DNA from 4 places in the Brachybacterium ginsengisoli genome. Region 3 is predicted to be linked to each of the others. Evidence: riboswitches for the same ligand, from Rfam matches in the RefSeq annotation. Region 3 holds a riboswitch; each other region holds the start of a gene.
What was found. A riboswitch is a leader RNA that binds a small molecule or an ion and turns the genes downstream of it on or off. The one in region 3 is predicted to bind thiamine pyrophosphate.
Positions count from the first base shown of each region.

Region 1: another riboswitch for thiamine pyrophosphate. It lies ahead of CFK41_RS04850 (YkoF family thiamine/hydroxymethylpyrimidine-binding protein); the one in region 3 lies ahead of CFK41_RS02815 (bifunctional hydroxymethylpyrimidine kinase/phosphomethylpyrimidine kinase).
Region 2: another riboswitch for thiamine pyrophosphate. It lies ahead of CFK41_RS11050 (ECF transporter S component); the one in region 3 lies ahead of CFK41_RS02815 (bifunctional hydroxymethylpyrimidine kinase/phosphomethylpyrimidine kinase).
Region 4: another riboswitch for thiamine pyrophosphate. It lies ahead of thiC (phosphomethylpyrimidine synthase ThiC); the one in region 3 lies ahead of CFK41_RS02815 (bifunctional hydroxymethylpyrimidine kinase/phosphomethylpyrimidine kinase).

Region 1 is NZ_CP023564.1:1,104,971-1,112,354, reverse strand. It holds gene purD (phosphoribosylamine--glycine ligase) at 1-785, shown strand, start outside; gene CFK41_RS04865 (phosphoribosylaminoimidazolesuccinocarboxamide synthase) at 782-1,696, shown strand; gene CFK41_RS04860 (ATP-binding cassette domain-containing protein) at 1,768-4,227, opposite strand; gene CFK41_RS04855 (ECF transporter S component) at 4,217-4,882, opposite strand; gene CFK41_RS04850 (YkoF family thiamine/hydroxymethylpyrimidine-binding protein) at 4,879-5,646, opposite strand; TPP riboswitch at 5,685-5,793, opposite strand; gene CFK41_RS04845 (MBL fold metallo-hydrolase) at 5,854-6,579, opposite strand; gene purS (phosphoribosylformylglycinamidine synthase subunit PurS) at 6,820-7,092, shown strand; gene purQ (phosphoribosylformylglycinamidine synthase subunit PurQ) at 7,092-7,384, shown strand, end outside.
Region 2 is NZ_CP023564.1:2,469,023-2,476,406, reverse strand. It holds gene CFK41_RS11075 (Fpg/Nei family DNA glycosylase) at 1-119, shown strand, start outside; gene CFK41_RS11070 (alpha/beta fold hydrolase) at 116-1,159, shown strand; gene CFK41_RS11065 (GNAT family N-acetyltransferase) at 1,170-1,697, shown strand; gene CFK41_RS11060 (ankyrin repeat domain-containing protein) at 1,646-2,065, opposite strand; gene CFK41_RS11055 (ATP-binding cassette domain-containing protein) at 2,097-4,094, opposite strand; gene CFK41_RS11050 (ECF transporter S component) at 4,192-4,773, opposite strand; TPP riboswitch at 4,819-4,923, opposite strand; gene CFK41_RS11045 (hypothetical protein) at 4,964-5,530, opposite strand; gene CFK41_RS11040 (M13 family metallopeptidase) at 5,527-7,384, opposite strand, start outside.
Region 3 is NZ_CP023564.1:654,789-662,172, reverse strand. It holds gene CFK41_RS02825 (exonuclease SbcCD subunit D) at 1-431, opposite strand, end outside; gene CFK41_RS02820 (alpha/beta hydrolase family protein) at 491-1,243, opposite strand; TPP riboswitch at 1,379-1,471, shown strand; gene CFK41_RS02815 (bifunctional hydroxymethylpyrimidine kinase/phosphomethylpyrimidine kinase) at 1,462-3,123, shown strand; gene CFK41_RS02810 (MFS transporter) at 3,120-4,472, shown strand; gene thiM (hydroxyethylthiazole kinase) at 4,469-5,245, shown strand; gene CFK41_RS02800 (thiamine phosphate synthase) at 5,242-5,889, shown strand; gene CFK41_RS02795 (HNH endonuclease signature motif containing protein) at 5,958-7,384, opposite strand, start outside.
Region 4 is NZ_CP023564.1:1,743,996-1,751,379, forward strand. It holds gene CFK41_RS07760 (endonuclease/exonuclease/phosphatase family protein) at 1-475, shown strand, start outside; gene CFK41_RS07765 (DNA glycosylase AlkZ-like family protein) at 590-1,690, shown strand; gene CFK41_RS07770 (hypothetical protein) at 1,727-2,410, opposite strand; gene thiC (phosphomethylpyrimidine synthase ThiC) at 2,546-4,297, opposite strand; TPP riboswitch at 4,299-4,408, opposite strand; gene CFK41_RS07780 (SAM-dependent methyltransferase) at 4,516-5,277, shown strand; gene CFK41_RS07785 (DUF1846 domain-containing protein) at 5,293-6,843, opposite strand; gene CFK41_RS07790 (ABC transporter substrate-binding protein) at 7,237-7,384, shown strand, end outside.

The sequences.
Region 1 (7,384 bases), 450 kb from region 3:
TCCTGGCCGCCGGCGGTCAGGTGGTGCTCGAGGAGTACCTCGACGGCCCCGAGGTCTCGCTGTTCTGCGTGAGCGACGGGACCCGCGTGGTGCCCCTCGCGCCGGCGCAGGACTTCAAGCGCGCACTGGATGCGGACGAGGGCCCGAACACAGGCGGCATGGGCGCCTACTCCCCCCTCCCCTGGGCCCCCGAGGGCCTGGTCGAGGAGATCATGGAGGCGGTCGCACGGCCGACGATCGCCGAGCTCGCCGCCCGCGACATCCCCTTCGTGGGCGTCCTGTACTGCGGTCTCGCGCTCACCTCCCGCGGCCTCCGCGTGGTCGAGTTCAACGCCCGCTTCGGCGACCCCGAGACCCAGGTGGTGCTCGAGCGCCTGACCTCCCCCTTCGCGCCGCTGCTGTTGGCCGCGGCCCGCGGTGAGCTCGCCGAGGACACGGAGCTGAGCTGGAGCGAGGACGCCGCGGTCACCGTGGTTCTCGCCTCCGCCGGCTACCCGGCCTCGGCCCGCTCCGGGGACCCGATCACCGGCATCGACGCCGCCGAGGAGCTCGGCGCGCACGTCATCCACGCCGGCACCGCCGAGACCGACGGCACGCTGGTCAGCGCCGGCGGCCGCGTGCTCTCCGTGGTCGCGACCGGGACGGACCTCGAGCAGGCCCGCAGCCGCGCCCTCGCCGCCACCGAGGAGATCGTCCTCGAGGGAAGCCACCACCGCACCGACATCGCCCGCCTCGCCGCGGCCGACGCCCGCACCGCTTCCGGTGCCGCCGAGGAGACCGCATGAGCACCACCATCGCCCCCCTGATCGAGGCCCCGCAGCTCGAGGGATGGGACCACATCGTCTCCGGCAAGGTCCGCGAGCTGTACGTCCCCGCGGGCGTGGAGCCCTCGGCCGCCGAGGAGGTGCTGGTGGTCGCGACCGATCGCATCAGCGCCTACGACCACTCCCTCCAGCCCGGCATCCCGGACAAGGGCCGTCTCCTCACCGGGATCAGCCTGTTCTGGTTCGAGCAGCTGGCGGACATCGTCCCCCACCACGTGATCTCCGGGACCGACGTGCCCGAGTCCGTCGCCGGGCGCGCGGTGCGCTGCCGCGGCCTGGAGATGGTGGCGCTGGAGTGCATCGCCCGCGGCCACCTGACCGGCTCGGGCCTGGCCGACTACCGCGCCGGCGGCTCGGTGGGCGGGCACGTGCTGCCCTCCGGACTGGTCGAGGCCTCCCGCCTGGAGCCCGCGATCTTCACCCCCTCGACAAAGGCCGAGGCCGGGGAGCACGACGAGAACATCACCGTCGCCCAGGCCCGCGAGCTGCTCGGCGAGGAGCTGACCGACCAGCTCGAGCGCCTCACCCTGGCGGTGTTCGAGCGAGCCCGACGGATCGCCGACGAGCAGGGCATCATCCTCGCCGACACCAAGCTCGAGTTCGGGCACTCCCGCGTGGACGGCACCCTGATGCTCGGCGACGAGGTGCTGACGCCGGACTCGAGCCGCTTCTGGTCCGTGGACTCGTACACCACCGGCCGCACCCCGCCGAGCCTGGACAAGCAGTTCGTGCGGGACTGGCTGACCTCTCCCGCCTCCGGCTGGTCCAAGGGCTCGGCCCTCGCCCCGCCCGAGCTGCCCGCCGAGGTGGTCGCCCAGACCCGCTCCCGGTACGTCGAGGCCTACGAGCGCCTCACCGGTCAGAGCTTCTGAGCGTCTTCGTCCGGGCCCGGGCTGTCAGAGCATCGACAGTCCGGGCCCGGGCTGTCTGAGCCCGGGCCGGTTCAGACCAGGATCAGCACGGCGGCGACCGCGGCCGCGACGCCGAGCACGAGCGCCGCGTCAGCTCCGCCGAGCGGCACCGGCCGCCACAGGGTGCGCGGCCCGTCCCCGAGTCCGCGCGCCTCCAGGGCGAAGGCGATGCGGTCCGCGCTGCGGATGGCGTCGACCAGCAGTGCGAACGCGCAGCGCAGCCGATGCCGCAGGCGCAGGTGGGACACGCGCCCGTCGGCCTCCAGCGGCAGCCGCACCCGGTGCGCTCGGGTGATCGTCTCCCAGCGGCGGGGCAGCTCGTCCAGCAGACGTCGCCCGGCCAGCAGCGCATAGGCGTAGCGGGCCGGCAGCCGGGCGTGCTGGCGCAGGCTCACCAGGGTGCTGCGCGGATCGGTGGCCCGGGAGACCACGAGCGCCCCGAGTCCGATCACCAGGGCCCGCATCGCGAGCGCCGTGCCGAGCACGATCCCCTCCTCGGTGATCCGTACCGGCAGCTCGGGCCAGGGCTCGTGGCCGGGTCGGCTGAGCACGTTGACCAGGAAGACCCCGAGCGCGAACACGACGAAGGGCAGCTGCGCCCGAGCCAGGCGGAGCGGACCGAGGCGGCAGCCGAGCATCGCCCCGAGGACCAGCAGCAGATACAGCACGGCCAGCGGCGCGGGCCGCGTCAGGGCGATGCAGACGATGCTCAGGGCCGTCAGCAGGGCCAGCAGCACGGTGGGGTTCCGTCCGGCGAGCGGGGCTCCGCGCCGCGACCTCCCGCCGGCGCCGTCGAGCGGTGGATGCTGCTGGGAACGGGACGACTCGGCGCGTGACGGCTCGGTCCGAGTGCTGCTTCCCGTCCGCGAGGTGCTCTCGCCCGGACCGCGGTGCGCCCCCGACCCCGCGCCCGCCGAGAGCCCTGCGCGCTCCCGCAGCGCCTCGTCCTGCAGCAGGGTCGCCGGGGGCATCGGTCCCAGCAGGCGGCCGTCGGCGATGACGACGACCGCGTCGGCCGCCTCCACCAGTCGCAGATCGTGGGTCGCGACCACCACGGCGTGCCCGGCCGCGGCCGCCTCCCGCAGCTGCGTGTGGACGGTGCGGGTGGCGGCACGGTCCAGGCCGTAGCCGGGTTCGTCGGCGAGCAGCACCGGCCGCTGCGCGAGCAGCATCGCCCCGATCGAGAGGCGGCGCTGCTGCCCGCCGGAGAGGGCGAAGGGACTCGCCTCCTGCAGCTCCTCGAGCCCCAGCCGGACGAGCATCTCGGCGGCCTGTGCGGGGTCGGCGCCGGAGGCGACGAGCTCGCCGAGGACCGTGTCGGCGACGAACTGGGACTCGGGGCGCTGGAAGACCAGACCGGAAGCGGCGCCCTCGACCGTGCCGTGCAGCGGCGGATCCAGGCGGGACAGCGCCCCCAGGAGCGTGGACTTCCCGGCCCCGTTGCGGCCCACCACGGCGAGCAGCTCCCCCGCGCGCACGGCGAGATCCACGCCGGAGAGGACCGTGCGGCCCTGGTGGCCGAGGTCCGCCCCGCGCACCGTGAGCAGGGTGTCGCCCGGCACCGGGGCGGGCCCGGCCCCGCCGGGGACCCGTTCGGCCGACGAGCCGACGTCCGGGATGGGCAGGTGCCCGAGGTCGGGCCCCACCTCCGGGCCGAGGTCCTCCTCGATCTCCCGCGGCAGCCAGCAGCCGGACTCGCGCAGGGCGGCGCCGTGGCGGGCGAGCACGTCCCCGGTCGGGCCGTCGGCGAGGACCCGGCCGGAGGCGTCCAGAGCGATCGTACGCGGCGGGAGCCCCTCCACGCCGCGCTCCCCCGCCCAGTCGTCGAGGCGGTGCTCCACCAGCAGCACCGCGACCTCGCCGCCCGCCGTCACAGCGCGGGCGGCCTCGCGCACCGCGCGCACCCCGTCGGCGTCGAGCATCGCGGTGGGCTCGTCCAGCAGGAGCAGCCGGGGCCGGGCCGCCACGGCCGCGGCGAGCCCCGCCCGCTGCAGCTGCCCGCCGGAGAGGGTCGCGGCGTTCCGGTCGCCGAGGTCGCCGATCCCCGCGTCCACGAGGACTCGGTGCACCTGCTCGCCGATCCGTTCCGGCGGCACGCAGCGGCTCTCGAGCGGGAGCGCGACGTCGTCGGCCACCTGCGGGAGGCAGACCCCGTCGGCCGGATCCTGCCCGAGCACGCCCACGACCTGCGAGGCGGCGACGACGCCGTCGGCGATGGGGTCGATCCCGCCCACGCGGACCGTGCCGGTGACCCGGGCGCGCTGGTGGGCGGGGATCGCTCCGGCGAGCGCCCGCAGCAGGGTGGACTTGCCGCTGCCGCTGGGTCCCAGCAGCAGCACCTGCTCCCCGGAGCGGATCGTCCCGGTGAAGGGGCCGACGCCGGCGCCGGAGGGCAGCACGATCTCGAGATCCCGCGCCTCGACGACCGGCGCCGACGGCTCCGGCCGGGCGGGCGCAATCCTCTCCGGGACGGTCCTCGGCTCAGCGGACACGACGCTGCGGGATCCCGTCAGCTTCAGCGCCCTCGCCGGTCGACGCGGCGCCGATCGCGAAGTTCGCGAGCACCCCGGTGCGCTCGAGGGCGCGCACGATCACCCGCGCCAGCAGTCCGCCGAGCACGATCCCGGAGAGCACCTGCACCCCGAGCCGCAGCGTGAGCAGATCCTGCCCGTACCAGCCCATCCGGTACGCGGTCCAGAAGAACACCAGACCCGCGCCGAGGGCCCCGGAGGCCGCGAAGACGCCCCAGCCGTAGCGGCGGTAGCGGGTCAGGGCGAAGGGCAGCTCGCTGCCGATGCCCTGCAGGGCCGCGGCGAGCACCAGCAGCGGGCCCACGGGGCTGCCCAGGAAGATCACCTCGATGACGGCCGCGAGGATCTCGGCGAGGATCCCCACGCCGGGGCGGCGCAGGATCATGATCGCGATCGGTCCCACCAGCAGCCAGGACCCGAACAGGACGTGCTGGGCGAGGTCGCCGGCGGGTCCCATCGCGATCGCGAGCGCGTTCCAGGCCTGCACGAACACCCAGTAGAGGAAGCCGAACACCACGCCGAGCACCACCACCAGCACGATCTCCCGCAGCGAGAGGCGGGAGCGGCGTGCGGCGGGCTCCGTCGAGGAGGTCCGTGCGGTCGGGGCGGCGGTCATCGCGTCGCCCCGTCGAGCTCGCGCACCTCGTGGGAGGGGCTGTTCAGGGAGAGGGTGAGATGGCTGGTGACGTGCTGGACGCTGCGGCCCACCAGCAGCCATCCGGCCACCGCGGTGGCGATCACGTCGCCGATGTCGCCCTCGAGGCGGGTGACGAAGTGGGCGGAGCCGCGGAAGGTCCCGAGGTCGCGGGCGTGGTCGATCGCGGCGTAGATGTCGCGCATGTGGTCCGGGGCGGTGCCGTCGGCGGAGACCTGGTCGGCCAGCGGGTACAGCGCCCATTCGGCGGTGGCGTACCGGCCGGTGCGGCGGGGAGCGGGCACCTCGGTGCTGCGGGGTCCTGCGCCGCCGGGCAGCTCGCAGGCTACCTCGCCGGGGCAGCCGCGGGACAGGGTCACCGCGAGCGAGGCGTGGTGCTCGGTGCGCGCGAGGTCCTCGGCGAGGTCGATCAGATAGCGCTGCAGCTGGCTCTCGTGGCCGCCCACATAGGTGGAGACGTCCCCGGTCTCGTGCACCAGCCCGGTGTCGTCCAGGCGGGAGAGGATGCCCGTCAGCACGCGGGCGTAGTCCTCGGTCATGACGGAAGCGGTCAGCCGGGCGCCGACACCGAATCCGAGCGGAGTCGCAGTGGGATCGGCAGACGCAGCGGGATCGGGAGACGCAGTGGGATCGGCAGTCGCGGTGGGATCGGGAGTCGCAGCGGGATCGGGGCGCCCGCCGGGCGCGGTGGGCGGAGCGGGGGTGCCGACGGGTGTGGGGGCCATGTCCGGTGCCTTTCGACGGAGGCACGGGCACCCGGCGACCTTCGCTCGGCGGAGCTCCCTGCGCCGGCATGATCCGGATCAGGTTCTACGGTCGGAGTTGGAGAACTCCCTCTCAGCCCGGCTCACCGGACTCCCGTGCACGCAGCCACCGTACCCCGGCCCGTCGGGCGCGGAGCAGGGCGGTCCGCACCGCGGCTCTCCCCGGGATCAGGCCCCGCCGACCTCGACGGTCGCATCGGCGCCCCAGTCGCGCACCTCGGTGCCCTCCGGTGCGAGGTTCGTGGACTGGCGCAGGAAGATCGGGCGACCGGCGGCGCTCGCGACCGCGTCGTGCACCGGCAGCGCGAGCACCGGGTTCACGGCGCGCAGGAAGTCGATCGTCTCGGCCACCTTCGACCAGGGGGCGACGACGGCGAAGGCGAGCACGTCGATGCCGTGGAACTCCTGCACCGGCTCGAGGGAGTCGCCGGTGATGCCCAGGCGCGGGCCGCCCCCCGCCTCGAGGACCAGACCGCAGTTGCCCACGCGGGGGATGTCGGGGTGGATGATCGCGTGACGGCCGCCGACGGCGCGGATCCGCACGGCGTCCTCGCCGTCCAGCGCGGGCAGCTCGTGCAGCTCACCGGCGCGCAGCGGGAGCACCCGCTCGGTCGGCACGGGGCGTGCGCCCTCCCCCGCCTCGGTCAGCTGGGCGGCGGTCTCCGGCTCCGCGATCACCACGATCCCGGGGGCCAGCGCCAGCACCTCGTCCAGCAGGTCCCGGTCGAGATGGTCGGGGTGCTGGTGGGTGACCAGCACGGCGTCCAGGGCGGAGAGCGCCTCGGGTCCGAGCGCGCGCACCGCCTCGGCGCTGAAGCCGCCGGGATCGACGAGCAGGTGCCGCCCGGCGATCTCGACGAGCAGGCAGGAGTGGACGAGGTGGCGGATCTTCATCGGTTCCTCCCGGAAGGGGTCGTGGATGTCCCGAACCTATCGCCGTCGCCGCCTCCTGCCCAGTGCTCGGGCGAGGAGGCCGATCGCACGGTGGGCGGTCCCCCGCGGGGACGCCACGGATCGGTACGATGAGCGGGTCGGGTCCGTCCCGTCGGCCGCCCCGGGCGCCGACGGCGCATCGTCCCGCAGCACTCGTCCGTCAGGCCCGCCCCGAGGCCGTCGTCCCCCAGGAGAGCACCCATGCCACGTGTCGTGGTCCACGTCATGCCCAAGCCGGAGATCCTCGACCCGCAGGGCAAGGCGGTCGCCGCCGCGCTGCCGCGTCTGGGCTTCGAGGGCATCGCCTCGGTCCGCCAGGGCAAGCGGTTCGAGCTCGAGGTCGAGGGCGAGGTGACCGAGCAGGTGCTCGCCACCCTCCGCGAGGCCGCCGAGACGCTGCTGTCCAATCCGGTCATCGAGGACGTCGTCGCGATCGAGGTCGAGGACGCGGCCCACGGGAAGGCGCAGGCCTGATGCGCATCGGTGTGGTGACCTTCCCGGGCACTCTGGACGACCGGGACGCGCTGCGCGCGGTGCGGATCGCCGGCGCCGAGCCGGTCGCGCTGTGGCACGGCGAGGACGATCTGCAGGGCGTCGAGGCGATCGTGCTGCCCGGCGGCTTCTCCTACGGCGACTACCTCCGTGCGGGCGCCATCAGCGGCTTCGCCCCGGTGATGGAGAAGGTGGTGGATGCGGCGAAGGGCGGGATGCCCGTGCTCGGCATCTGCAACGGCTTCCAGATCCTGTGCGAGACCCATCTGCTGCC
Region 2 (7,384 bases), 1.8 Mb from region 3:
TGTTCTGGTGTCCCCGCTGCCAGAGCGTCCGCAGCCGGCGCGCCGGCTGGACCCGTGAGCATCCCGCCGCGCCCTGGGCCGAGGCGGCCGATGCAGGAGAGACCGAGGAGGCCGCATGACGCTCCCGCCCCCGCCCTCCGTGCGCCACGAGGGCATGCTCGCCGTCGGTGACGGCCACGAGATCCACTGGGAGGAGTCCGGCGCCCCCGACGGCGTGCCCACCCTGTACCTCCACGGCGGACCCGGCGGCCGGCTCACCCCCGGCTACCGGCGCAGCTCCCCGGAGGACCGCGCCCGGATCATCGGCCTCTCCCAGCGCGGCGCCGGTCGCTCGACCCCCACGGCCGGCCCTCCCGGGGCCGTCGACCTCGCCGCCCAGACCACCGCGCACCTGGTCGCGGATCTGGAGCTGCTGCGGGAGCATCTCGGGATCGGGACCTGGATCGTGCAGGGCGTCTCCTGGGGCAGCACACTCGCCCTCGCCTACGCCCAGGCGCATCCCGAGCGGGTGCTCGGCGTGGTGCTCTTCGCCGTCACCTCCACCTCCCGTCGCGAGGTCGACTGGATCACCGAGGGGGTGGGCGCCCTCTACCCCGAGGAGTGGGACGCCGTCGCCGCGTTCGCCGAGACCCGCGCCCGCTTCGACCGCCACGACCGCGCCCCGGACCGGCTGCGCCTCGTCGAGGCCTACCGTCGGATGGTCACGGGGGAGGACCCCGTGCTCGTCGACCTGGCGGTGCGGGCCTGGATGCGCTGGGAGGACGCGCACATAGCGATCGGGGCGGGCGGCCCGTCCCAGCCGCACGCCCAGCCGGACGACGAGCCCGTGAGCGAGCATGCCCGCGGCTTCGTGCGCCTGGTCACCCACTACTGGGCCCACGACGGCTTCGTCGCCGACTGGGCCGTGCCCTGGGGCGCCGCACCCGGCAGCGGGCTGCTGGGCGGGATGCACCGTCTGCACGGGATCCCGGGCGTGCTGGTGCACGGCCGACGCGACGTCTCCGGTCCGGCGCTGACCGCCTGGGAGCTGCATCGGGCCTGGCGGGGCAGCGAGCTGAGGATCGTCGAGGAGGAGGGCCACGGCGGCCCGCTCATGGGCGAGATCTGGCGCGAGGCCGTCGCAGCGATGGTGGACGCAGCACCCGGCGAGCGGCAGTAATCTGACGGGCATGCCCGTACTGCACCGCTCCGCGCTCGCCGACATCGATCCGCGGACCCTCTACCTGCTCGCGATGCTCCGCCAGGACGTCTTCACCCTCGAGCAGAAGGCCACCGACGCCGACCTCGACGGGCGCGAGCTCGACGCCTCCACCACCGTGATGTGGCTCGAGGTCCCCGGTCCGCTCGCCGAGCGGGCGGGCCTGACCGGCGAGCCGATCGCACACCTGCGGGTGCTGCCGGAGGAGGACGGCACCGCGCGGATCGGCCGGGTCGCCGTCCGGGCGGACCACCGCCGCGGCGGCCACGGCCGCGCTCTCATGGAGGCGGCGATCGCCCACATCGCACAGACCGCTCCCGCCGCGGAGGTGCACATCGACGCCCAGGCCTACCTCGAGCAGTGGTACGCCTCGATGGGCTTCGAGACGGTCAGCGAGATGTTCTGGGAGGCCGGCATCGAGCACGTCGCGATGGTGCGCCGGCCCGCTCAGGCCGGAGAGGACCCGAGCATCGCGAGGATCTCCGCCCGCTCGAAGTAGCCCGCGGTCTCTCGGGCGCTCGGGACGCCGAGGTCCGGATCCGCCCCGGCCTCCAGCAGCACGGAGGCGACCTCGGTGAAGCCCTTGAAGGCGACCCCGGCCAGTGGGGTCTGGCCGCGATCGTTCTGGAGGTCCACGTCGGCCCCGCGGGCGACGAGCTCGCGGACCAGCTCGGCGTGGCCGTGATAGGCCGCGAGCATCAGCGGGGAGTTCCCGGCGCTGTCGCGCAGGTTCGCCGGGGCGCCCTGGTCCAGCAGCGGCAGCAGGGCGGCGGCGTCGCCCTGACGGGCGGCGTCCAGCATCGAGGCGGCGAGGGCGATGACGGCCTCGTCCTCGGAGGGACCGGTCGGATCAGCGGTGTCGTTCATCCGGCCAGGATACGAGGCGCCGAGGCCGTGCTCACCCCACGAGCAGCTCGGCGGCAGCGGGCCAGAGCAGCAGCAGCACGGCGATCCCGAGCCCCCACAGGTCCACGGGACGGACGGGGCTGGGCTCGGCCCAGGTGCGGTGGGAGGCGGTCGCGAAGCCGCGGGAGTCCATGGCGAGGGCCTGCTGCTCGGCGCCGCGCAGGGTGTCCACCAGCAGGGCGAGGGTGGCCCCCGCGAGCAGCCGCGGCGAACGGGCGGTGCCCAGACCGCGGCGGATCCGGGTGCGCAGGATCATCTCCCACTGCCGGCCCAGGTGGCCCACGCGCACCAGCGCCACCACCGAGGCGGCGACCGGTCGGGCCGGCATCCGCAGCCGCTGCGCGAGCGCGTCTCCGAGGGGCGTCGCCGCCACGCCGCCGAGCGCGAGCACCCCGGGGGCGACGAAGGCGGTGATCCTCGCGGCCTCCTTGAGGCCCACCAGCCAGGCCTCGCCGGAGAGGGCGGGCGCGTCGCCGAGCAGGGCCGTGGTCCAGGCCAGCCCGGCGGCGGAGAGCAGGATCGGCAGCAGGCGCAGCACCCCGCCGCGCAGGGTGCGCACCGCGAGCGGGGCCAGCAGCACCGTCGGCACCAGCGCGAGCAGACCGCCCTGCCAGGTCTGGACGGCGAAGGAGCCGATCGCCGCGAGGATCCCGATCAGGCACAGGGTCAGCGGGTTCAGGGCGTCCGCGGGGATCCGGCGGCGCGGCGTCAGGGGAGGACCGGCGGGATCCGGGGCGGGCAGCTCGGTGCGGTGGTCGGCGCGGGCGATCAGCTCGGGATCGTGGGAGGCGACCAGGACCGCGCAGCCGCGGGAGGCGGCCTCGGAGAGCAGCGCGAGCACCGCGGCGCGGCGGCGGGCGTCGAGGCCGACGGTCGGCTCGTCCAGGACCAGCAGCGACGGGGACTGCGCGAGCGCCGCGACGATCGCCAGCCGGCGCTGCTCGCCGCCCGAGAGGCGATGCGGGTGGGCGCCGCGCAGCGCGGAGAGACCGGCCCGCTCGAGCAGCTCGTCGGCGAGCCCGGGATCAGCGGCCCAGGGGGAGGCGAGGACCTCCTCGCCCACGGTCGCGGCGACGAAGGAGTGCTCGGGATCCTGGGGGACGAAGGCGGTCTGTTCGGGCTCCGGCCGGGTGACGGCGCCGGTGGCGGGTTCGCCCGGGTCCAGAAGGGCGCGCAGCAGGCTCGTCTTCCCGGCGCCGCTCGGGCCGGTGAGCACGGTGATCCGGCCGGCCCGGGCCTCGAGGCCCAGCGGCTCGTGCAGGCCGCGCGCCGGGACGGTCACGCCCTGCAGCGAGGCGAGCACGGGACCTGCCGTCGCCGTCTCCGTGCTCGGCGGCTCCGCGCCCAGCACCCCCTCCTGCCGCAGCAGCGCCGCGTGCTCGCGCAGCACCGCCCGGGGGTCGCCGTCGGCGATCACCTCCGCCTGTGCGCCGAGCACCACCAGCCGGTCCACATGGGGGATCCAGGGCTCCAGGCGGTGCTCGGCGACCACCAGGGTGGAGCGCGAGCGGTCGCACGCACTCAGGACCGCCTCGCGAACGAGAGCGGCGGTGTCGGCGTCGAGCATGCTGGTGGGCTCGTCCAGGAGCATCAGATCCGGGTCCAGGGCGAGCGCGCCCGCGAGTGCCACCCGCTGCTGCTGGCCCCCGGAGAGGTCGAGCGGCGCGCGCGAGGGTTCCACACCCACCTGCGCCGCGGCGAGGGCCGCCGCCGCGCGCTCGTGGATCTCCGGTCGGTCCAGGGCCGCGTTCTCCGGCCCGAAGGCGGCATCCCGCGCGATGGTCGCGGCGACCAGGGCGTGGGCGGGGTTCTGCAGCAGCAGGCCCCGCTCGCCGGTTCGCTGCGGCGGCGGGAGCAGGCCCGTGCCCTCGCCGTCCTCCGGATCGAGCAGGCCGGCCAGGGCACGCAGCACCGTGGACTTCCCGCTCCCGCTCGCGCCCGCGAGCAGCACGCGCTGCCCGGCGGGGATCGCGAGGTCGAGCCCGGCGATCGTCGGCTCCCGCCGGGTCAGGGGTCGCCAGGTCAGACCGGTCAGCTGGTGACCGGTCGTGACGGAGGAGCGGGGCGCGGGGATCGTGGCCTCCCGGTCAGACCGCGACGGTCCGGGCGTGCTCCCGGCCGGCGGCGAGGGAGTCCACCGCCCCGGTGGCGACCAGCGCTCGGGTCGCCGCCCAGCCGAGCACGCCGCACAGCAGCGCCCCGGAGATGAGGAAGAACCCGAGCATCGCGCCGGAGAAGCCCCAGCTCATCTCCTGGTAGTAGGCGAACCTCTCCCAGCCCCACTCGAGCAGGGCGGCGAGCACGCCGCCCAGGATCGCGACCGGCAGGGTGTAGCGGCGGTAGCGGGTCAGCAGGAAGGCGAGCTCGACGCCGCCGCCCTGCAGGAGACCGGAGATCGCGGTGCCCCAGCCCCACTGGCTGCCCAGCAGCATCGAGAGCACGGCGGCGATCATCTCCGCCAGCAGGGCGGCGCCCGGCCTGCGCACGATGAGACCGGCGAGGATCGCGGGCAGGAACCAGATCCCTGCGAGCAGCCCCTCGGCGGGCTTGAACGCCGCGGTGAGCGGACCGATGAGCGTGTACAGCTGGCCGTAGCCCAGGAACGCGACCCCGAAGGCCGCCCCGATCAGCACGGTGACCAGCAGGTCCACGGTACGGAAACGAGTCATCACTTCTCCTTCCCAGTGGAAGGGGCGCAGGGCACCGGCGGTGCCCCCACGGAAATCCCGACTCCCTACGCCGGTGCGAGCCGGATCAGGTTCGAGGGTCTGCGCCTGCGCGCACTCTCAGCACCCTGCGGTGCTCCCCTGTCAGTGGATGACGATCGACCAGTCTACGCGACCGGGTCCGCTCGTCCGGTCAGCGTCGTGCGCGGATCGCCTGGTCGACGGCGTCGGCGGTCGCGTGCGGGTCCTCGGGGGAGAGGATGTACTGCGTCGTCCCCCGGCCGATGATCTCGACCATCGTGCCCTCGCGGGTGACCAGCATCCTGTAGGGACGTTGCAGGTCATCGAGGGTGAACACCTTGCGGGAGCCGACCGGGGTCAGCTCGGCGAGCTTCGGGGTGCTCGCGCGGCCCCGCCGCCAGCCGTAGCCGCCCAGGGTCACGCCCACCGTCGACCGCGGCAGCTCGCGCAGCTGCACGGTGCGGAAGTCCTCGAGCGGCCAGGCCCGGCGCGGCAGGAAGCCGCCGAGGCTCACCGTCAGCCCGTGCTCGTCGACGATGAAACGGGTCCACTGACCCATCCACGTCCACAGCGCGAGGGCTGCGAAGAGCGCCACCACCAGCAGGACGCCGAGCGCCGTGGAGCGCTGGGCCATGATCAGCGCGAGCACGGCCCCGGCCAGCAGCGTGAGCCCGATCCGGGTCCAGCCGATGGCCGAGGGCCGGGTGCGGCCCACGTAGAAGGGCGCCTCGGGCCTCACCAGATGCTCACCCGCTCCTCGGGGGCTCGGTACATCGCGTCGCCCTCGACCACGCCGAAGGCGGTGTGGAACTCCTCGAGGTGGCCGACCACGGTGTTGCAGCGGAACTCCATCGGGGCGTGGGGATCCACGGCCAGGCGACGGATCGCCTCCTGGACCCGGTTCCGGCCGCGCCACACGGTGGCCCACGACCAGAACACGCGCTGGAGGCCGGTGAAGCCGTCGATCTCGGCGGCGACCTGCTCCTCGTCGTGGCTGGCCAGGTAGGCCTTGACGGCGATGGACAGACCGCCCAGGTCGCCGATGTTCTCACCGATGGTGAGGGCTCCGTTGACCCGGTGGGAGTCGTCGAGCTCCCGGGGGGAGAGGGTCGAGTACTGGGTGATCAGCTGCGCGGCGCGGGTGTCGAAGGCCTCGCGGTCCTCGGGCGTCCACCAGGAGATCAGGTTGCCGTCGCCGTCGTACTTCGAGCCCTGGTCGTCGAAGCCGTGGCCCACCTCGTGCCCGATGACCGCACCGATGCCGCCGAAGTTCACGGCGTCGTCGGCCTCCGCGTCGAAGAAGGGCGGCTGCAGGATGGCCGCCGGGAAGACGATCTCGTTGCGGCCGGGGTTGTAGTAGGCGTTGACCGTCTGCGGGGTCATGTGCCATTCGGTCTCGTCGATCGGCCCGCCCACCTTGGCGAACTCGAAGGCGGCCTCGAAGCGGCGCGAGGCACGAGCGCTGGCGACCAGGTCGCCGGGCACGATCTCGAGCCCGTCGTAGTCGCGCCACTGATCGGGATAGCCGATCTTCGGGATGAACTTCTCGAGCTTCGCGAGCGCCTTCCGACGGGTCTCGGGAGTCATCCACTCGAGGCTTTCGATGGAGGTGCGGTAGGCGGCCATCAGTGCGTCGACCAGCTCGGTCATGCGCTCCTTGTGGGAGACCGGGAAGTGGCGGGAGACGTACTCGCGGCCGACGGCGAAGCCGACCACGCCCTCGACGAAGGCGACGCCGCGCTTCCAGCGGTCGCGCAGCTCCTCTGCCCCCGAGAGGGTCCGACCGGAGAAGTCGAAGTCCTCCTCGACCAGGGCGGCGGGGCCGTACGGGGCGTAGGAGGCGACGGAGTGGAGGGAGAGCCAGGTGCGCAGCACGGCGAGGTCCTCGCCGGCCAGCAGCTCCGCGGCGGCGGTGACGAACTCGGGCTGGCCGATCGAGACCACCTCGAAGGCCTTCGCCGGCGCACCGGTGCCCTCGATGTAGGCGTCCCAGGGGAAGGCCGGCGCCAGCTCGCGGCGCTGCGCATCATCCATCGGGTTGTAGGACTTCTCCCGGTCCCGCAGGCGCACCACGTCCAGGTGGGAGGCGGCGAGGCGGGTCTCGAAGCCCATCACCGCGGCGGCGAGGTCCTCGGCGCTCCCGGCGACCAGGCCCTCGCGTCCGGGGAGGGCGGCGAGGCGGGCGAGGTTCGCGAGGTGCTCGACGTACGCCGTGCGGATCTCGGCGTAGTGCTCCTCGCGGTAGTAGGACTCGTCCGGCAGGCCGAGGCCTCCCTGATGAATCTTGACCTGGTAGTTCGTCGAGTCCATGTCGTCGGTCCAGACGTAGGCCAGCAGTGCGGAGGCGCCGGAGTCCGGGGCGGCCATGACCCGCACCACCTGATCGAGGTCCGCGGCGGCGGCGACGGTGCCCAGCAGGTCCTCGAGCACGCCCACCCCGGCGGCCTCGATCGCGTCGGTGTCCATGAACATGCGGTACAGGGCGCCCACCCGGTCATGGTCCGTGGCGGGGACCTGCTCGGCGCGCGGGTCGCGGGAGGTGACGTCGGCCGCCGCCTCCTCGACGATCTCCCGCACCCGCTCCTCGGAGAGG
Region 3 (7,384 bases):
CCCTCGGCGACCAGCTCGGTGCGCGCACGGTCCGGCTCGAGGTAGGGCAGGCCGAAGAAGAGCACCTCTCCGTGCTCGTCCTCGACGATGACGGGATGTTCGATCCCCGGCACGTCGGTGAGCAGGTGGATGCCGGCCCGCATCAGCGAGCGCCCGAAGCCGAGACGCTCCGGGGAGTCATGGTTGCCGGAGGTGAGCACGACGGTGGCGCCGGTGTCCGCGAGGCGGGCCAGCGCCCGGTCCAGCAGGGACACGCTGCTCACGGCGGGCACCGCGCGGTCGTAGACATCGCCGGGCACCACGACCACGTCGACCTGCTCCGCCTGGACCAGCTCGACCAGCCAGTCGAGGAAGGCGGCCTGGTGCTCGTGCAGGTCCACCTTGTGCAGGGTGCGGCCCAGGTGCCAGTCCGAGGTGTGCAGGATCTTCATGCCCCGAGCCTACGAGCGGGAGCCCACACGCGAAGGATCCGACGCCTCGGTGTGGACGCCTACAGGTACGGATCGGCCCAGGCGCTGATGATCCGGGCGGCGCGCTCGGCCTGGCCCTCCGCGGTGAGGAAGTGGTCGGAGCCCTCCAGCGAGATGAAGCTGCGCGGGTGCTCCGCGGCGCGGAAGATCGCGCTGGCGTTGTCGACGTCGACGGTGGCGTCGGTCGGCGAGTGCATGACCAGCAGCGGACGATCCAGGGTGCGCACCTGCGTGATCAGCTCCGACCCGCGCACGTCCTCCACGAAGTCCCGCTTCAGGGTCAGCTTCCGGCCGCCGATCAGCCACGGGGCCGTGCCCTCCTCCACCACGCGGTCCGCCACGGAGTCGTAGTGCCGCTCCACGCCCGCCGGGTCCGAGGGGGCGCCGATGGTGACCACGGCGCGCACGCTCGGCAGCTGCTGGGCGGCGACGATGGCGGCCGCGCCGCCCCAGGAGTGGCCGATCAGGAGCTCCGGCGGGGTGCCGCGATCGGCGAGGAACTGTGCGGCGCGCACGGTGTCGTCGACCTTCACGGTGAAGGACCCGTCTCCCCACTCGCCGTCCGAGTCGCCGAGGCCCAGGCAGTCGTAGCGCAGCATGCCGATGCCCTCGGCCGCGAGACCGCGCGCGATCCGGAAGGCCGCCGGTGAGTCCTTGCCGAGGGTGAATCCGTGGATCACCAGGCCCCAGCCGCGGGCCTCGCCCTCAGGCGTCTCCAGCACGCCCGCGAGCTCCGGGCCTCGGGAGCTCGGGAATCGGACTGCTTCGGCCATCGCTCAGCACCTCTTCCGGATCCGTCTGAATCGCTGCACCGTAGCACCGCGATGACGCACCGGAGCCGGATCCCTCCGCACGATGTCCCTCTGTGACCATCGCTGACGGCCGTCGTGGCCCCTGACCTACACTCGCCGGTGGACACGGGGTGCGCCGTCGGCGCTGAGATCACACCCGTGGAACCTGATCTAGTTCGTACTAGCGAAGGGATGTCCGCATGAGCTCGGATCCTTGCACCCTCTTTCCGCCTGCCCTCGATCGTCCGGCGCTGCCGCGAGTGGTCTCGATCGCCGGCACCGATCCGACCGGGGGCGCCGGCACCGCCGCGGATCTCAAGTCGATCACCGCCGCCGGCGGGTACGGCATGGCCGTGATCACCGCAGTGGTCGCCCAGAACACGCACGGCGTGCGCGACATCCATGTCCCGCCCACGAGCATCCTCACCGCGCAGCTGGAGGCGGTCGGGGAGGACGTCGCCCTCGAGGCCGTCAAGACCGGCATGCTCGGCACCGCCGCGGTCATCGAGACGGTCGAGACCTGGGTGCGGGAGCATCCGCCGCGCGTGCTGGTGGTCGACCCGGTGATGGTGGCCAGCAGCGGCGACCGCCTGCTCGAGCCCGAGGCGGAGCGGGCGATGATCCGCTTCTGCGCCCTGGCCACCGTGGTCACCCCGAACATCGACGAGCTCGCGGTGCTCACCGGAGCGCCCCGCGCCCGCACCGAGCGCGAAGCCCTCGATCAGGCCTCGCAGTGGGCGGAGCGCACCGGCGTGAGCGTGATCGTGAAGACGGGCCATCTCGAGGACCGCGAGGTCGCGAACACCTGGGTGGGCGCCGACGGCTCCCGCCACCGCGTGCCCTCGACCCGGGTGGACACCACCAGCACCCACGGCACGGGCTGCTCCCTCGCCGCCGCTCTCGCCACGCGCCTGGGCGGTGGGCACTCCCCCGCCGCGGCGCTGGCCTGGGTGACCGACTGGCTGCACGAGGCCGTCGACCATGGCGCGGCGCTGCAGGTGGGCGGCGGGCATGGCCCGGTCGACCACTCCCACCGCTCCCGTCGGCTCTCCGCGGCGGGCTCCGCCGCGCCCTGGCTCCCGGCCGACGCCGTCGCGGAGCGCTGGGAGGTCCCGGAGCTGCTGGTGGCACCGGCCGACGGTCCCGCCACCCCGGCGGCGGTCGCGCCCGTCGGCCCCTGGACAGAGGCGCTGTGGGCAGCGGGAGCGCCGCTGGCGCAGCAGATCTCCGAGTCCGGGTTCGTGCGGGCACTGGTGGACGGCTGCCTCCCCGAGGCGCAGTTCTCCTTCTACCTCGCGCAGGATGCGCACTACCTGGTGCGCTACTCCCGCGCACTGGCCGCCCTCGCCGAGACCTCCGCCCGCACCGAGGCCCGCGAGTTCTGGGCCGCCTCCTCCCGGAACTGCCTGGCCGTGGAGATGGAGCTGCACCGTGACTGGTCGGCCGGTCGCAGCGAGGCGGCGACCATTCCCGTCGGCCCCGTGACCAGCGCCTACACCGACTTCCTGCTCGCCCACGCGCTCGGTTCCCCGAGCGTCGTGGCCGCCGCCGCGGCGCTGCCCTGCTTCTGGCTCTACGCCCAGGTGGGGGCGGATCTGCCGGATGTCGCGCCGGATCACCCCTATGCGGCCTGGCTGCTGACCTATCGCGACCCGGATTTCGTCGCGGGGGTGCGCGGCGCGCTGGCCGTGGTGGAGCAGGAGCTCGATACCGCCGCGCCCGAGGTCCGGGCAGAGGCGGCCCGCGCCTTCCTGCTCGCCTGCCGCCATGAGCTGGAGTTCTTCGAGCAGGCACGGCGGGTGGATCCCGGCGGTGCCTGGGCCGACGCACCGGCGCTCCAGACGGCGGGGGTGTCCCGATGAGCCTCCCCGCCGCATCCGTCGCCTCCGACCGCTCCGTCGATCGTGCCCTGCCGCCGGAGGGCCGGGCCGCGCTGCGTGCCGGGGTGGCCGGGAACCTGGTCGACAACATCCACGTGTTCCTGCCGGTCACGGCGCTGGCCCCGGCGATGCTCGTCATCGCGGGACCCGGTGCGACGGCGTCCACCGGGGCGCTGATCATCATCGCGATGCTGATGGGCAGGCCCGTCGGCGGCGTGGTGTTCGGGCGGATCTCGGACCGTCTGGGCCGCACGCGCACCACCAGGATCGCGATCGCCGGCACCGCGCTGTGCGCCCTCGCGATCGCCGCCGTCCCCACGCATCAGCTGCTGGGCGCCGGCACGGTCGCCCTGATCCTGCTGCTGCGCTTCCTGTGCGGGATCTTCGTGGCCGGGGAGTACTCGGCTGCGATCCCTCTGGCCATGGAGTGGTCGGCGCCGCGGCGGCGCGGCCTGATGAGCGGTCTGATCCTGTCGATGGCGCCGTGGGCGCAGGCGCTCGTGGCCTTCGCGGTCGCGGGCCTGCTCGCGCTGCTGGGCCCGGAGCACTACGCGGCCTGGGGCTGGCGGGTGCTGTTCGCGCTCGGGTCGCTGCTCTCGCTGGGGATGCTGCTGTACTACCGGCGCCAGGTGGTCGATGCGCCGCTGTTCCGTCGGCGGCCGAGCGCTCCTGCCGACGGTGCCGACCCTGGCCTGCGCAGCCTGCTCTCCGGCTCCTGGTCGCGCGTGTTCTGGCAGGTGTTCGCCCTGATGACGGGGCTGTGGCTGCTCACCTACACCACGGTGCTGCTGCTCACCGAGCGTCTCACCACCGATGCCCCGCTGGCCCCGATCGCGGTGCCGGTGGTGATGGGGCTGGCCTCCGTGGCGCAGGCCGTGGTGATGGCGGTGGCCGGACATCTGTCCACCCTGGTGGGGCGACGCCGTCTTCTGATCCTCTGGGGAGGGGCCGCGACGGTCGCGGGACCGCTGCTGTGGTGGCTCGCCGTCACCGCGCCCACCCTGGTGACCGCCGCGGCCTGCGCTGCGCTGCTGCAGGTGGTGACCGTCTCCGCGTACGGCCCGATCGCCGCCTATCTCTCCGAGCGGTTCCCCACCTCGCTGCGTTCGACCGGCTACGGCGCGGGGTACAGCCTCTCGCTGGTGCTGCCGGCGCTCTACCCCTTCTACGTGCCGCTGCTCGAGCCGGTGCTGGGGCGCCACGGCACGGTGCTGGCGCTCATCGTGCTGGGCGGGCTGCTGCTGATGGGCGGCGCCGCGGCCGGTCCCCGCCTCGCTCCGCGGAAGCTGGATGCGGATCTCGACACGGTCGCCGCGGGAAGTGCGCGATGACCGGGCAGGACCGGGATCTCGCGCCGGTCGCCGAGGTCCTTGCCGCGGTGCGGGAGCGGGCGCCGCTGGTGCACTGCCTCACCGCGACGGTGTCGATGTCGCTGGTCGCGGACGGTCTGCTGGCCGCCGGGGCCCGGCCGATGATGACCGAGACCCTGGCCGAGGCGCCGACGGTGACCACTCTCGCGGACGCGCTCTCCATCAACCTCGGCACGCTGAGCACCGACGCGATGGAGGGCATTCCCGCCACGGTGGAGGTGGCGGTGGAGGAGGGCCGTCCCTGGGTGCTCGACCCCACCGCGATCGGCCTCGCGCCGGTGCGCACCCCGCTCGCGCGGCGCCTGGTGGAGTCCCGTCCCGCCGTGGTGCGGGGCAACGCCTCCGAGGTGATGGCCCTGGTGGGAGCCGGTCCGGGTGGCCGAGGTGCGGACTCCACGGCCGACGCCGACGCCGCGGAGGACGCCGCGAGCGTGATCGCCGCCCGCACCGGCGGGGCGGTCTCGGTCTCCGGGCAGGTGGACCTCGTCCTGGATGGTGGCCGACGGGTTCGTGTGGAGCGCGGTTCGCCGCTGCTGGCGCGTGTGACCGGGACAGGCTGCCTGCTCGGTGCCCTCACCGCGGCCTGCGCCGCGGTGCATCCCGATCCGTTCGAGGCGGCTCTCGCCGCGACCGTGTGGATGGACCTGGCCGGGGAGCTGGCCGCCGGGCGAGCCACCGGGCCGGGAAGCTTCCGCATGCATCTGCTGGACGCACTGGACGAGGTGGGACGATGAACGCTCTGGATCTGCGCTGCTATCTCGTCACCTCGGGGACGGGCCGCCGGACGGTCGAGGTCGCGGCGGAGGCCGCGGCGGAGGGTGCCGGGGTGGTCCAGGTGCGCGCCAAGGAGGCCACCGCGAGGGAGCTTCTGGGGCTGGTCGTCGCGGTGGCCGAGGCTGTCCGGGCGGCGAATCCGGTCACCCGGGTGCTGGTGGACGACCGGGCGGACATCGCCTTCGCGGCCCGGCTGCGTGGTGCGCCGGTGCATGGGGTGCATCTGGGCCAGGACGATCTGCCGGTCGCCGACGCCCGGGCGCTGCTCGGCCCCGAGGCGATCATCGGTCTCACCACCGGGACGCTCGACCTGGTCCGTGCGGCGGAAGCGGTGCGCGACCAGGTCGACTACCTGGGTGCGGGTCCCTTCCGGCGTACGCCCACGAAGGACTCCGGTCGACCGCCGCTGGGCGTCGAGGGGTACGTCGCCCTGGTCGCGGCATCCTCGCTGCCGATCGTCGCGATCGGGGACGTCACGCCCGCCGACTCCGCCGCACTGGCGGGCACCGGGGTGGCGGGGGTGGCCCTGGTGCGCGCGGTGATGGCAGCCTCGGACCCTGCCGCCGTGGTGCGCGAGGTCCTCACCGGATTCGCGGAACCGTGAGCTGCTGATCGAGGGCACGCCGATGCCCCCGGGGCACCGCGTGGTGCGCCGGGGTCGACGCCGACCGGTCAGAAGGGTGGGGGTCCGTGCTCGCCCCAGGGCCCCTCGGGGATCTCGGTGCTGCCACGGGGTCGTCGGTCTCGCGACGGGTGAGAGGGCGGAGGTCCGCTGTCGTCGCCGGGTGGTGGCGTCATCGGGATCACGCGGCCGGCGCGGTCCGGTTCCGGAGCTGGTGGCGGAGGGCCGGCGACGGGGTCGGCGACCGGGTCAGCACCCGAGTCGGCGAAGGGTTCGGCGGAACGGATGCCGCGCAGGAAGCAGCTCCAGGCGTCGGCCAGGTCCTCGGCGATCCGGATGCTCGCGGTGTCGAGGTCATCGATCACGGTGACGGCGTCCCCGTGCCGGCCGATCGCCCACCGGGTGCGGCCTGGCTCGGTGCGGCCGCTGGGCAGGCGGGTGGGGTCCAGCAGGCCGGTGGTCTTGTCGAGGTGGTGCTGCCAGCACAGCAGGTGAAGGTTCTCGACCTCCGTCGGGCCTCCGACCTCCGGATTGCCCCGGTGGCACTCCTCGATGTGATCGCACTCCGAGGCCCACGAGGTGCTCCGAGTGCATCCCGGGACCGCGCACATGCTGTGGCGGATCCGGAGATGCTCGAGCATCGCCGCGGTGGGGACGTACCTGTCTGCCGGTAGAGGCAGGAACGCGCCGCTGGTCGGGTCGGTGAGGACCCGGTACCAGGCACCCTCGCCCCCGGCGAGCGAGCGCGCCATCGACGGCGGCAGCGGGATCGTGCCGTCGAGCATGCCCGGCTCGTCCGACGCTCCGAGCAGCGTGAGCGCGGGAACCATGACGTTCAGGCGGAACCGCCCCGCCGGCACCGCGACTCCTTCGAGGTCCAGGTCGGCGCCGGCGAGCAGCGCGAAGCGCAGCTCGTGCAGGGGCAGCGCCCGCCCTGTCTCCAGGACCCGTCCGTCGGGGTCGTGGGGGATCTCGGTGCCCTCCTTCAGCGCGGCGCGCTGAGCGGCCTGGACGGCGCGGGCGCACTCGTCGAGCCTCTTCCACTGCGCGAGGACGTCGGGGATCGGACCGCTGACCTGGATCGTCCCCACCCCCGGTTCGACGCTCGGCAAGAGCTCCACCATGCGGCGGAGGCCGGCCGCGGGGTCCGGCCGGTTCTCGCGCTGTTCGAGCAGGGCGATGAGCGCCTTGAGCAGGGTGAAGAAGCGTTCGGGACTGATATCCGGCGACCAGGACGAGACGGCGATATCCAGTTTCCTGCGAGAATCATCCGACAGGGGGCGGGAAGTCCTCAGCATCTTCTGGAACCAGGCCGTCGGCATCCCCCCGGTTTCCAGACGATCAAGGCAGCGCGGAAACAGGTGCACCGCCTGATAGGCGTCTCGCAGCTGCCACGTCGCGGCACCGCTGGTGACCCTCAGCGCGAGCCCCGCACGGGCGGCATCGACGGAGTCGACCTCGCAGATCTCCTCGTACT
Region 4 (7,384 bases), 1.1 Mb from region 3:
GGTCAGCTGGGGGAACACGGTCACCCGCATCGTGGTGTGGGCGCGCCTGCGCGATCTGGTCAGCGGGGCGGAGTTCGCCATGATCAACACCCACTTCGATCACCAGTCCGAGCCGGCGCGGATCAAGAGCGCCCAGGCGATGATCGACCTCTTCGAGGGCGGCGAGCTCGACGCCCTGCCCACCCTGGTCACCGGCGACTTCAACTCTCCCGCCCACAACTCCGGCGGGTACACCACCCTGGTGACCGACGGGCCCACGCTCGACACCTGGGACGTCGCCCAGGAGCAGGTGACCCCGGCCTGGGGGACCTTCCCCGGCTACAAGGATCCGGTCGAGGGCGCCGATCGCATCGACTGGGTGCTCAGCACCCCGGACGTCACCACCCTCCGTGCCGCCATCAACGTCTCCACGGACAGCAGCGGACGCTACCCCTCCGACCACGCGCCGGTGCAGGCGCTCGTCACCCTGCCCTGAGCGAGGGAGGTCGGTCCCGAGTCCCCGAACGGGGTGCGGGCCGGGAGGCCGGGTGCCACCATGGGGGCACCCGGCGTCCCTCGGCGCCGTCCGGCGAAGGGAGACGGTCCGACGATGCACGAGCTCACTGCGCGCCAGGCCCGACGCATCGCCGTGCGGGCCGCGGGTCTGACCGCTCCTCGTCCCACCACGCTCGAGGACGCGATCGCGGGAGTGGGTGCGATCCGACTGGACCTCACCGCCTACATCTGCCCGAGCCCCGAGCTGGTGCTGTGGTCCCGGATGGGCCGAGCCTTCGATCCCCAGGAGCTCGAGGAATGGCGCACGACGCGCCGGGTCGTCGAGATCAGGGGATATCTCCAGGCCTCCGGGCGCTTTGCGCTGCACCGCGCAGCGATGGAGGCCTGGCCGGGAGATCCTCCGCCGCCGTTCGCCCAGCAGCAGGCGAAGTGGGTGGAGGCCAACGCCGCCGCGGCCGAGGAGATCCTGCAGACCCTCCGCTCCGAAGGGCCCCTGCCGCCCAAGGAGCTCCATGCGCAGTTCCCGGTGCCGCATCGCTCCGGCGGGTGGAACAACGACCGGAGCGTGGTCATGATGCTCGAGCGGCTGGCAGACCGGGGCCAGGTCGCCGTCTCCCACCGCGAGGGGCGGCTGCGCGTCTGGGACCTCGCCGAGCGGGTCTTCCCCGACGTCGCCGCCGTCCCGCTCCTCGAGGCGGAGCGGCGGCGGAACGAAGGCCGGCTCGCCGTGCTGGGCATCGCCCGGGCCGACGGCCCCGACTGCGATCCCGGTTTGGGGCAGGTGGGGGAGGAGGCTGTCATCGACGGGGTGCGCGGCCGCTGGCGTGTGGATCCCGCCCAGCTCGAGGAGACGACCTTCCGGGGGCGCACCGCCCTGCTCTCGCCCTTCGACCCCTTCACCTTCGACCGGCATCGGCTCAAGGAGCTGTTCTCCAGCGACTATGCCCTGGAGATGTACACGCCCGCGGCCCGGCGGCGATTCGGCTACTACGCCCTGCCGATCCTCCACGGCGACCGCATCGTCGGGACCGCGGACCTGGAGGCGGATCATGTCCACGGCGTGCTCGAGGTGCATGCCCTGCGGCAGGAGGGGACCTGGTCTCCGAGCGTGACCCGCGCCGTGCACGCCGAGATCCGCTCCCTCGCGCGCATGCTCGGGCTCGACGTCGCCGACGGAGCGCTCGAGGAGCGCTGAGCACCGGCGAGCCCTCCGCCAGCGCGGCGGGACAGCTCAGTCGGTGCCGGCGAAGGTCGCTGTGGTCAGCACGACCTCCTCGGGCGCCTGCTGGTCGATCGAGCGCCGCACCGTCCAAGCATCGCCCTCGATCGAGAAGGTGTTGCTGATGTCCTCATCGGTCAGCAGCTCCGAGCCGTCCGAGCAGGCGTACCAGCTGAAGTAGTCCTCGAAGTGCTCGGCGTGGTCGTGGGACACAGGATTACAGGTGACGTCGTCCGGCAGCGTGACCTGGATCGGCAGGGCGTCCTCGTTCGCCGGAAGGTCGGTGGCCGCGGCCTGCTCCGAGGTGAAGCTGATCCCGGAGCGGTCCGGGAGGCTGGTGATGCAGCGGGCGAGCCCGTCCTCCTCGACCTGGCATGCCAGGGCGCTCGCAGCGTTGGGGCCGCAGGTGAAGAACCCCTCTTGGTCCGAGTAGGGCGCCGGAGAGGGCTCGATCATGGCGCAGAGGTCGTCGATCTCCTGCACCTCCCACGAGTCGTCGATCCAGACGTGCTCGACGCCGGTGACCGGGGAGGGAGCCTCCTCCGAGGTGGTCTCCTCGGTGGTCGGGTCCTCGGTGGTCCTCTCCGTCGTCGTGCCGTCCCCGGCCGCCGGCTCGTCGGAGCCGGCGCAGGCGGCGAGGCCGAGGACCAGCACGGGGGCGGCCAGTGCGGCGAGCAGGCATCGGACCGTTCTCATGGTGTTCCCCCGTGGCATCACGACGATGGACTCCCCGCCGCTGCGATCGCCCGACCTCGGGCGGTCGCCCCCTGCGGCGGCGAGGAGACCAGTCGACCCCATCGGGACTGCGGTCGCAAGTTCCCGATCCGCTCCTCAGCGCTCGCGCGGGAGCGCCGGATCGGGCAGGTACACGGTGCCGCCCGCGGCGAGGAACTCCTCGGACTTCGCCGCCATCCCCGCACGGGCGATCTCGGACTGGTCCGCGGCGTTCCCGTAGGTGTCGCGGATGTCCTGGGAGAGCCGCATCGAGCAGAACTTCGGCCCGCACATGGAGCAGAAGTGCGCGGTCTTCGCCGGCTCGGCCGGGAGGGTCTGGTCGTGGTACTCCTCCGCCAGCTGCGGGTCCAGCGACAGCCCGAACTGGTCCCGCCACCGGAACTCGAAGCGAGCCTTCGACAGGGCGTCGTCCCGGGAGCGCGCCGCGGGATGTCCCTTGGCGACGTCCGCGGCATGAGCCGCGATCTTGTAGGTGATCACGCCGGTCTTCACATCATCACGATCCGGCAGGCCCAGATGCTCCTTGGGGGTGACGTAGCAGAGCATCGCCGTGCCGTAGCGGGCGATCTCCGTGGCCCCGATCGCGGAGGTGATGTGGTCATACGCCGGGGCGATGTCGGTGACCAGCGGGCCCAGCGTGTAGAAGGGCGCTCCCTGGCACAGCTCCTGCTGGCGCTCCACGTTCTCCCGCACCAGGTGCAGCGGGATGTGCCCCGGACCCTCGACCATCACCTGCACGTCGTGCGCCCAGGCACGCTCGGTGAGCTCCGCGAGGGTGTCGAGCTCCGCGAACTGGGCGGCGTCGTTCGCATCGACGAGCGACCCCGGGCGCAGCCCGTCCCCGAGCGAGAAGGAGACGTCGTAGCGGGCGAAGATCTCGCACAGCTCGTCGAAGTGCTCGTAGAGGAAGTTCTCCCGGTGGTGCGCGAGGCACCAGCCCGCCAGGATCGAGCCGCCGCGGGAGACGATCCCGGTGACGCGATCAGCGGTCAGCGGCACGTGGCGCAGCAGCACCCCGGCGTGGATCGTCATGTAGTCCACGCCCTGCTCGCACTGCTCGATCACCGTGTCGCGGAAGATCTCCCAGGTCAGAGCGTTCGCATCGCCGTCCACCTTCTCGAGCGCCTGGTAGATCGGCACCGTGCCGATAGGCACGGGGGAGTTGCGCAGGATCCACTCCCGGGTGGTGTGGATGTCGTCCCCGGTGGACAGGTCCATCACGGTGTCCGCGCCCCATCGGGTGGCCCACTCGAGCTTGGAGACCTCCTCGGCGATCGATGAGGTCACCGCCGAGTTGCCGATGTTCGCGTTGATCTTCACCAGGAACGCCTTCCCGATGATCATCGGCTCCGCCTCGGGATGGTTCACGTTCACCGGGATGATCGCCCGGCCCGCGGCCACCTCGCTGCGCACCAGCTCGACGTCGCACTCCTCCCGCAGGGCGACGAACCGCATCTCCGGGGTGATCTCTCCCCGTCGGGCGTAATGCATCTGGGTGACGGACCGACCCGCCCGGGAGCGCAGCGGATCCCGCCGTCGGCCGCCCCACTCGGCGCTGGCCTCCCCGCGACGGAGGGCGCCGCGCCCGTCGTCGGCGAGGCTGCGATTCCGCCCCGGGTAGGTCTCCACGTCCTCACGGTCGGCGATCCACCGCGAGCGCATCGGCGGGAGGCCCTCCTCGGGCTCGCATCCGGGACCGGCTGTGCGGTACACCCGCAGCGGCGGGTTCTCGGAGCCGTCGGGCGCAGGATCCTGATCGATGCGGGTGACGGGCACCCGGATGCCGTGCTCTCGGTCCTCGAGCACGTCGAGGTGGTGGGTGGAGTAGTTCTCGGGGCGTGCGGACATGGCGCTGCGCTCTCCTTCTTCCTTCGCCGGCATTACCCGGGCAGGTTCGGTCGGTACTCGGACAGCGACAGTCCGATCTCAGCCCGCTGCTGCGGGCACCCGAGGGATCGGCGCCGACCCTAACATCCGTCGCGGAGGGCTCGATCCGGCGTCCGTCATCGTCCGGCGGCGCCCGCAATTCCCTGGCCCCTGCCGCCCGGGCGGGGCACCATCACGGCATGGACTCCCCGGATGCACCTCCTCCCGTCGGCAGCGGATCGGCGCTGACCTACAACTCCCCGCTCTCCGCTGAACGCGCCGAGCGACTCGTCGACCGGCTCGCACGGGCCGCGCCGAGCGATGTGCTCGACGTGGGCTGCAGCTGGGCGGAGCTGCTGCTCGACCTGCTCGACGCCGTTCCCTCCGCCCAGGGCCTCGGGATCGACGAGCACGGCCCGGACATCGAGCGCGGCCGGGAGTCGGCTCGACGGCGCGGCCTCGAGGATCGGGTGCAGCTGGAGGCACGACCGGCGGACGAGACCCTTCCGCAGGCCGATCTGGTCGTGAACATCGGGGCGTTCCAGGCCTTCGGCGATGTGCCCACGGCGCTGAGCCGTCTGCGCGAGCTGGTGCGGCCACAGGGCCGCGTGCTGCTGGGCTGCGAGTACTGGGAGCACACGCCGAGCGACGTCGAGCTCGCCGCGCTGTGGGAGGGGACGACGGCGCAGGAGAGCCTCCTGCTGCCGGACCTCGTGGACGCGGCGATCGCCGCGGGGTTCCGCCCGCTGTCCACGCAGACGGTCACCCGCCAGGAGTGGGAGGACTACGAGTCCGGGCACATGGCGCCGCTCGAGCAGGGGCTGGCCGCGAACCCGGAGCATCCGCGGGCAGGCGCAGTGCGGGAGCAGCTCGACCAGCAGCGGACGATCTGGCTGCGAGGGCACCGCGACCTGCTGGGATTCGCCTATCTCGTGCTGGTCCCCACCGACGTCCCGGCCTGAGCCCTGGGGTGCGGATCAGCGCTTGTGGTAGAGCGCCTTGTGCAGGAACCGCGGCTCCGAGGTGACCGAGATCCCGAGGTTGCGGAAGATGTCCTCGTCCACGGTGCCCAGGATCGTGGTGGTGTGCACGTCGCAGCCGGCGAGGCTGCGCAGCTGCTCCACGGCCCGCCGGGCGCCCTCGTCGGTCGAGGCGGAGACCGACAGCGCGATCAGCACCTCGTCGGTGTGCAGGCGCGGATTGCGGCTGCCAAGGTGCTCCGTCTTCAGCGACTGGATCGGCTCGATCGAGGAGGGGGAGAGCAGCTGCACCGAGTCGTCGAGACCGGCCAGATGCTTCAGAGCGTTCAGCAGCATCGCCGCGGAGCAGCCCAGCAGCGGTGAGGTCTTCCCGGTGATCAGGGTCCCGTCCGCCAGCTGGATCGCGGCGCCGGGCTCGCCGGTGCGGGCCTCGACGGCGAGGGCGGGATCGACCACGGCCCGGTCCTGGGGCACACAGCCCGCCTTGGACATGACCATCCCGATCCGTTGGGAGACGACGTCGTCCTCGTCGTTGATCCGCTCGTGCATGAGCGCCTTGTAGTAGCGGCGGATGATCTCCTGCCGCGAGGCCTCGCGGCACACCTCGTCCGCGACGATGCAGTCCCCGGCGAGGTTCACACCCATGTCGGTGGGGGAGGCGTACGGCGAGCTGCCGGTGAGCTTCTCGAGCAGCGTGCGCAGCAGCGGGAAGACCTCCACGTCCCGGTTGTAGCTGGTGACCTGCTTCCCATAGGCGGCGAGGTGGAAGGGGTCGATGAGGTTCACATCATCCAGGTCCGCGGTGGCGGACTCGTAGGCGAGGTTCACCGGATGCTCCAGCGGCAGGTTCCAGATCGGGAAGGTCTCGAACTTCGCGTAGCCCGCGCCGATGCCCCGCTGATGGTCGTGGTAGATCTGCGAGAGGCAGGTGGCGAGCTTGCCGGAGCCCGGCCCCGGGGCGGTCACCACGATGAGGTCGCGCGTGGTCTCGGTGTACTCGTTGGCGCCGAAGCCCTGCTCGGACACGATCCGGGCGGTGTCCTGGGGGTAGCCGGGGATCACGGTGTGGCGCGCGACCTTCAGGCCCAGCCGTTCGAGGCGGTCGATGAAGGCACGGGCGACGTGGTTGGAGTCCTCCAGCTGGGTGACCACCACGTTCTCCACGAGGAAGCCGTGCTCGCGGAACACGTCGATGAGCCGGAGAACATCGTCCTCGTAGGGGATCCCGAGGTCGGCGCGGACCTTCTGCCGCTCGAGGTCCTTCGCGTTCAGGCACACCAGGATCTCGAGCTCGTCCTTGAGCCGGTGCAGCATCGCGATCTTGTTGTCCGGGGTGAAGCCGGGCAGCACGCGGGAGGCGTGGTGGTCGTCGAAGAGCTTCCCGCCCATCTCGAGGTACAGCTTGCCGCCGATCTCCTCGCGGCGACGCTGGATGTGGCGCGACTGGAGCTCGATGTACTTCTCGCGGTCGAAGCCGACCCTGCTCCCGGGGTCCTCCGGGGAGGGCGAGGTGGGCGAAGCGGGGGAGCGGGTATCCGAATCGGTCACCCCGGCACGCTAGCACCGACCATCGCTCGGGACCGTCTGGGAGGTCCCCGCCGTCGCCGACGGGAGGAGCGCCTCCAAGGACCTGCCGGTGGCGAGGACCGGAGAGCGCGTGGTGATACGAATCGATCGTGAGCGGGCGTCTCCGCTTGTCGCGGCGTGTCCGGTCAGCGGCGACGCCGGCGATGAGGGGGTGCGGGCCTCGTCCGTGAGCCCGCCGGGATCCCGTCTGGCCCTTGTGCTGTGCCTGATCGTCGGTCATGATGGCTCTCGCACGAGGGATCGCCGACGGCGGCGGCCCGGGAAGTGCCCCCACCTGCAGGCCCCTGCAGGATGCCCGACATCGATATCGATACGAATCGATCCGGCGCCGAGAGAGCGATGAGAGAAGAGACGATGATGTCGAATCACCCCAGTTCCAGCAGCCCTGCCAGCCCCGCCGATCCCGCCGTGAACGGTGCGCTCCGTCCCAGCCGCCGAGCGCTCGGCGCGTTCGTCGCCGTGCCGGGACTGCTCTCCCTCGCGGCCTGCGGAGGGTCCGGCG